DNA from 3 places in the Allocoprobacillus halotolerans genome. Region 3 is predicted to be linked to each of the others. Evidence: predicted binding sites of a transcription regulator. Region 3 holds the regulator's gene; each other region holds the start of a gene.
What was found. The regulator HrcA, encoded in region 3, represses chaperone genes, less so after heat shock. The targets are predictions, from matches to a motif close to TTTTAGCACTNNNNNNNNNNNAGTGCTAAAA.
Positions count from the first base shown of each region.

Region 1: the regulator HrcA is predicted to act here: its motif matches at 1,197-1,227, upstream of NMU03_RS15365 (co-chaperone GroES).
Region 2: the regulator HrcA is predicted to act here: its motif matches at 906-936, upstream of NMU03_RS15150 (ATP-dependent Clp protease ATP-binding subunit).

Region 1 is NZ_CP101620.1:2,592,223-2,594,506, forward strand. It holds gene NMU03_RS15360 (IS110 family RNA-guided transposase) at 1-958, shown strand, start outside; gene NMU03_RS15365 (co-chaperone GroES) at 1,383-1,571, shown strand; gene groL (chaperonin GroEL) at 1,584-2,284, shown strand, end outside.
Region 2 is NZ_CP101620.1:2,554,622-2,556,905, forward strand. It holds gene NMU03_RS15150 (ATP-dependent Clp protease ATP-binding subunit) at 1-848, opposite strand, end outside; gene NMU03_RS15155 (DegV family protein) at 989-1,765, opposite strand; gene NMU03_RS15160 (DegV family protein) at 1,767-1,895, opposite strand; gene NMU03_RS15165 (thiamine diphosphokinase) at 1,910-2,284, opposite strand, start outside.
Region 3 is NZ_CP101620.1:2,222,634-2,224,917, forward strand. It holds gene hrcA (heat-inducible transcriptional repressor HrcA) at 306-1,343, shown strand; gene grpE (nucleotide exchange factor GrpE) at 1,354-1,899, shown strand; gene dnaK (molecular chaperone DnaK) at 1,920-2,284, shown strand, end outside.

The DNA.
Region 1 (2,284 bases), 370 kb from region 3:
TCAAGATCTTAAGGCTCTCGTTCACAGACACTATCAGATTAAAAAACTCTATTCTCAGGAAACTAACCGTCTCATTGCCCTTTGTGATTGTTATTTCCCTGAACTTCAGTATGTTTTTGAACCTAAATCAGCTGCTTTCCTGGCTGTCTTATCTCAATATCCTACTTCGCATGATATCATAAATGCTTCCAAAAATGAAGTGTTTCATCTTGTTTACGAAGCAACTAAACATCGCTGCAGTATGGATAAGATTGATAAGCTTTTCAATTATGCTCAGGATACACTGGTTCCACATGTATCCGATCATATGAGATATGTTATTTCCAACACTGTTGAAAGCATCATCCATATTCGTACACAATTGAAACTGATTGAAAAAGATATCAGAAAGCTTGCTGCCACTTTTAATGTTTACAGTCTGCTGTTGACCATCACTGGCTGTGGTCCTTTGACTGCCGCTGTTATCATCGCTGAAACCGGAGACATCTTCAGATTCAAAAATGCTGATCATTATGTCTCTTACAGTGGTTCATCACCACGTAACAAGCGTTCTGGCAAGTCTGTGGAAATCATGGGCAAGATTTCCAAGAAAGGCTCAAAATACCTGAGACACGCTCTTTACATGATTGCCGAATTTGCCAGACGACATAATCCTGTTCTTAAACACTTATTTGAAAGAGTGAAGAACGGAAATAAAAAGCGTCATAAATTAGCGGTCATTGCAGTTGCCAATCGCATTGCCAGATATATCTATTCAATCATGAAAAACGAAAGCAGTTTTATAATCATGCATGAAAATATCATGCGATTACCAGAAGAAACCCGAAATACGTTCTTCAATTCAATATCTTTAGATTTTCCAAAGAATACCAGAAAACAGATTTATCAGTATTCTGATATCAATGGTGAAATCCATCGCTTTGTTTATAGGAACGAAGCAACGGAATCAGTAGCTTAAAAACAAAGAAAACCTAAAATGTAAGAGCTTTCAAACACTGAGTTTTGAGAAGTTGTTTTTAGTGCACCCAAAAATCCACTAAAAACATCAAAGAACATCGGATTGCTCCTCTAAATCAGGACAAACACTATTAAAATCATTTTTTTAAATTAATTATTGACATTTAATAGTTTGTCTTTATGAATCAATTATAACAAAAAGAAGTCTAAACAAAAATGATTTTCATATAATTTAATGATTTTAGCACTACATTTATAAAAGTGCTAAAAGTTCATAATGAGTTCATATATCAGGTTATAATAGAAGTTGTTAGCAAACAAGATATATGAGTGCTAAAATAAGGAGGAATATAAATGTTAAAACCATTACATGATTATGTGATATTAAAAAAGAAAAAGCTGAAACACAAACAGCAAGTGGTATTATTTTAACGAGTCCAAAGGAACAAGCCAGTAATCAAGCAACTGTTGTATCTGTTGGACCTAAATGTGATGATCATTTAAAAGCAGGCATGACAGTTATTTTTAAAGAATACTCTGGAACAAAATTTAAAGATAATGATGATGAATATATGATCTTAGAAGAAGAAGATATTTTAGCTATTGTTGAATAGGAGGAATAAAAAATGAGTAAAGAAATTCGTTTTTCTAAAGATGTCAGAGATGCAATGTTAAGTGGTGTCAATACCCTTGCAGATGCAGTGAAAGTAACAATTGGTCCTAAAGGACGTAATGTTGTATTGGATAAAGGTTATGGTTCACCTTTAATTACAAATGATGGTGTATCTATTGCTAAAGAGATCGAATTAGAAGATGCTTTTGAAAATATGGGAGCTAAACTTGTGTATGAAGTTGCCAACAAAACAAATGATGTTGCAGGTGATGGAACAACAACAGCTACAATCTTAGCTCAAAGCATGATTCAAAACGGTTTAAAAGCTGTTGAAAAAGGTGCAAACCCAGTTTTAATGCGTGAAGGTATTGATTATGCAAGCAAAGAAGTTGCAAAATATATTTTAGATAAATCTCATAAAGTAGAAACAAGCAATGATATTGAAAGTGTTGCAACGATTTCTTCTGGAGATAAAGAAATTGGTCAATATATCGCTCAAGCAATGGAAAAAGTGGGTAGAGATGGTGTCATCAGTGTTGATGAATCAAATAGCTTTGATACAGAATTAGAAGTTGCTGAAGGTATGCAATATGATAAAGGTTATGTTTCTCCATATATGGTTTCAGATAGAGAAAAAATGACAATTGACATGGATAATCCATTAATTATGGTAACAGATCAAAAAATCAATACAATTCAAGAAATATTACCAAT
Region 2 (2,284 bases), 330 kb from region 3:
TGAATTTCATCAATAAATAAGATGATATTTCCTTCAGATTTTTTAATTTCATTTAAAACTGCTTTTAATCTTTCTTCAAATTCACCACGATATTTTGCTCCAGCGACTAATGCGCCTAAATCAAGTTCATACAATGTTTTATTTTGTAAGCTGACAGGCACATCATTTTTAAAGATACGCCATGCCAAACCTTCAACAATAGCTGTTTTCCCTACACCTGGTTCACCGATTAAAATAGGATTGTTTTTTGTTTTACGTGAAAGAATTTGAATGACACGTCTAATTTCTTCATCACGTCCAATAACTGGATCTAATTTTCCATCTTTTACATCTTGAATTAGATCTCTACCATATTTTGTTAAAACTTCATATTGATTTTCTGGTTGTGGATTATCGACCATATTGCCACCTCGCATTTCTTTAATAATCTTTTCAATTTCTTTTTTATTTAAATGATATTGGCGAATCATATCTTGAATAAAACTTGATTGCACTTCAAACATTGCCATAATCAAATGTTCAACACTTGTATATTCATCTTTATAGTCACTCATCACTTTTTGAGCTTTGATGAATAATTGATTTAAATCATATGAAATTCTCATTTGACTTTCATCAATACCATTGACTCTTGATTTTTGTTGTTGTTTATTTCTTAAAAATGTTGTTAACTGCTGAATATTTACATTTGCTTTAGAAAGTACACGATAGAAGATACCACTTGTATCTTCTAATAAAGCCAAAAGAAAATCTTCCACATCAACAACTTGACAAGACATACCTAAAGCTTGTTGCATTGCCTTTTGCATAGCTTCTTGCATGGCTGTTGTCCATTTTTCAATATTCATATCGATCACTCCTTTAGCACTCTTTATACTCAAGTGCTAACTATAGTATAGCACGTTTTTTAGCACTGTCAACAATAAAGTGCTAAAATTATATTTCTTTTTTAGCTTGTTTCGTTTTTTGAAAACTATACAAAAAATCTTTAGGAATTATTCCTAAAGATCATATTTTTTAATATACCGACTCCAATTGGATAAGGTCCAGTATGCACACCAATGGTAGCACCAATTTGTTGAATCAAAATAGGCACATCATAATCAGGAAAAGCTTGCAATAAAGCTGTCTGTAACTTTTCTTTGAATACTTCTCCTTCTACACGATCATAACCATAGCCAACACAAAAACGATAATCACAAGGAGAAAGTTGATTGTCTTTAAAATATTGAATTGTTTTTTCTAATACTTTCTGTTTAGATTTTTCTCGACCACGTGTGACACCCACCGCAAAGATTTCACCATCATGAAGAACAATCAAGGGACGAATGCCCAATGTTTTTGCTGCTACACCTGCAACTTTTCCAATTCTACCACCATGAATCAAATATTCAAAATTACCTACAGTAAAGAAAATACGTCCTGTTGTTTTGATTTCTTCGATTTTTTGTATAACTTCATCATAAACAAGACCGTTTTCTTTCATTTTAGCAGCTTCAATCACTAATAATCCTTGTAAAACAGTATTTACAGTTGCATCGATAATTGTGATACGACGTTCTGGGTATTTGTCTTCTAGCATCATTTTGGCATTCATGGCACTATTATATGAACCAGAAAATTTTGTTGTAATACAAATGCAAATAATATCTTCTTGTTGATCTAAAATTTTAGTAAATGTCTGTATGTAATCTTCAATGGAAGGCATGGATGTTTTAGGAAAGACATCTTTATGATCAACCATGTATTGATAAAAAGCATGCACTTCAATATCTTTTTTCTTTTTGATGGTGAACACCATCAACCGTAATATAAAATGGTACAACCTGAATATGATATTTTTCAACAAGTGATTGTTCTAAATCACATGAACCATCTGAAACTATTTGATACATATTTCCTTCCTCCTTTATGATCGAGATTGAATGAAAAGTATGGTTTGACTATTTTCAATATAAGCATATTCGCCATTCATTTGATTAGATACACATAGTGGATCATTTCTTTTTAAATGATAGTGCTGTAATGGATAATGACAATCAGTTAAAGTTATAACACTTTCATCAAAGGCAAAGATAGAAAAATAATAATACTGTTCCTTAAAAATTTGATGCTTACCAGGTTTTAAAACAAAGATTTTATTCCATTCATCATAAACAGTTATTGCTATATCCTGATATTTTTCTAATAGACATAAAACAGCCATAAAATGATCCATTCTTTGATGTGTAACACCATATAAATCAATACAATCATAACCATGATCAATAGCATATTGAATAGC
Region 3 (2,284 bases):
AAAAAGAAAGTATAGATATTTTGTGATAGGGAATCATATTACATTTTATTATGTAGACGTGAAAACAAAAATTGTGGTTATATATAGAATCATATACAGAAAAAGAAATATGTCTTATATATAAAATATCTGAGGATATTGTTTAGAAATCAATTGTTTAAATAATATTTTAATAGATTTTTTGGGTGAACAGACTTAGGTCTGTTTTTTCTTTGATTTTTAGCACAAAAGTGTTGACAGTGCTAAAAAGATGAGTATAATGTAATTAGCACAAAGGGAAAAGGAGTGCTAAAGGAGGTTGAGATATGCTGACAGCTAGACAATTACTGATTTTAAAATGTATAGTTGAAGAATTCGTGGAAACGGCTGAACCAGTAGGATCAAAAACCTTGATGACAAAATATCAGCTTCCTTATTCAAGTGCGACAATTAGAAATGAAATGTCATTCCTTGAAGAACATGGATATCTTGAAAAAACACATACATCATCAGGACGTGTTCCTTCCACAGATGGGTATCGCTTCTATGTTGATACATTAATGCAACCCAATGTAGATGATGAAGTGAAGAATCAAGTGTCAATGATTTTAGGCAATCGACATCGTTCACTTAATGAGATTATTAAAGAAAGCTGTCAAATTTTAAGTCAGCTCACTCATTTAACAACTGTGGCATTGGGGCCTAACGCGATTTATGAACATTTACAGAATATTACACTTGTTCCATTGTCTGAACATACTGTAACAGCAATTATTGTGACAGATAAAGGGCATGTTGAAAATCGTAATTTCAATATTAAAAATAATGCCTATATGGAAGACTTGACAAGTTGTGTCAATGTAATGAATGAATTGTTAGATGGGACTCCAATTAATCAGGTTGCCTTTCGTTTAGAAAGAGATGTCAAACCAATATTGAGTGCACGCATTAAGGAGCATGAGGTTTTGTTTAATGCTTTTTTAGAGGCATTTATGAAGTTTGCGAACAATAATGTTTACTTCTCAGGTAAGGAAAACTTATTGTATCAACCAGAATATGATGATGTGAATAAATTACGTCGTTTGGTTAGTGCCTTTGAAAATTCGCAATCTTGGAAAAGTTTAGAACCGATTGCTTTGGAAGATGGTGTGACAGTAAGAATTGGGAATGATTCCCCAATTCAGGATTTAAATGATGTGTCCGTTATTTCGGCTTCATTTAAAACAGGGAATAAGTCTAAAGGATCTATTTCAGTCATTGGGCCGACACGTATGCCTTATGAAAGAGTTGTTTCTTTAGTTGAGTATATTTCAAAGAGCTTAGAAGAAGTTCTTGTTGATTACGATGATAAAGATGATGAATAGAGGTGAAATAATGGCAAAAGAAAAAGAAACTGCACAAGAAGAAATGAAAGAAGAAGTTGTTGAAGAAACAACAGAAGATGTTGAAGTGCAAAAAGAAGAAAATTTACAACAACAAATGAAAAAATTGGAAGAAGAAGTTAATAACTGGAAAACGGATTACTACAAAGTTTTTGCAGATATGGAAAACTTAAAAAGACGTTTAGAAAAAGAGCATCAAAATTCATTGAAGTTCATGATGCAATCGTTTATTGAAGAATTGCTTCCAGTTGTGGATAATTTTGAACGTTCATTGAATGTTCAAAATCCAAGTGATGAAATTCAAACTTTCTTGAAAGGTTATCAAATGATTTTTGATCAATTGATGGCTATTTTAAAGAAAAATGGTGTAGAAGTGATTGAGGCACAAGGTCAAGAGTTTGATCCAAATCTACATCAGGCAGTGATGACAACACAGGATGAAAATTATGATCATAATGTAGTTGTTGAAGAACTTCAAAAAGGTTACAAATTGAAAGATCGCGTTATTCGTGCATCTTTAGTCAAAGTGAATGAATAAAATTTAGGAGGATGATTATTATGGGTAATAAAATTATTGGTATTGATTTAGGAACAACAAATTCATGTGTCAGTGTCATGGAAAATGGAGAAGCAAAAGTTATTGCGAACCCTGAAGGTTCAAGAACTACTCCATCTGTTGTTGCCTTTAAAAATGGAGAAATTATTGTTGGTGAAGCTGCAAAACGTCAAGCAGTTACTAACAAAGAAACTGTTATGTCTATTAAAAGACATATGGGTACAGGTTACAAAGAACAGGTGAATGGTAAAGAATATACACCTCAAGAAATTTCAGCAATGATTTTACAAAATTTAAAAGCAACAGCTGAAGCTTATTTAGGTGAATCTGTGAATCGTGCCGTTATTACTGTTCCTGCATATTTCAA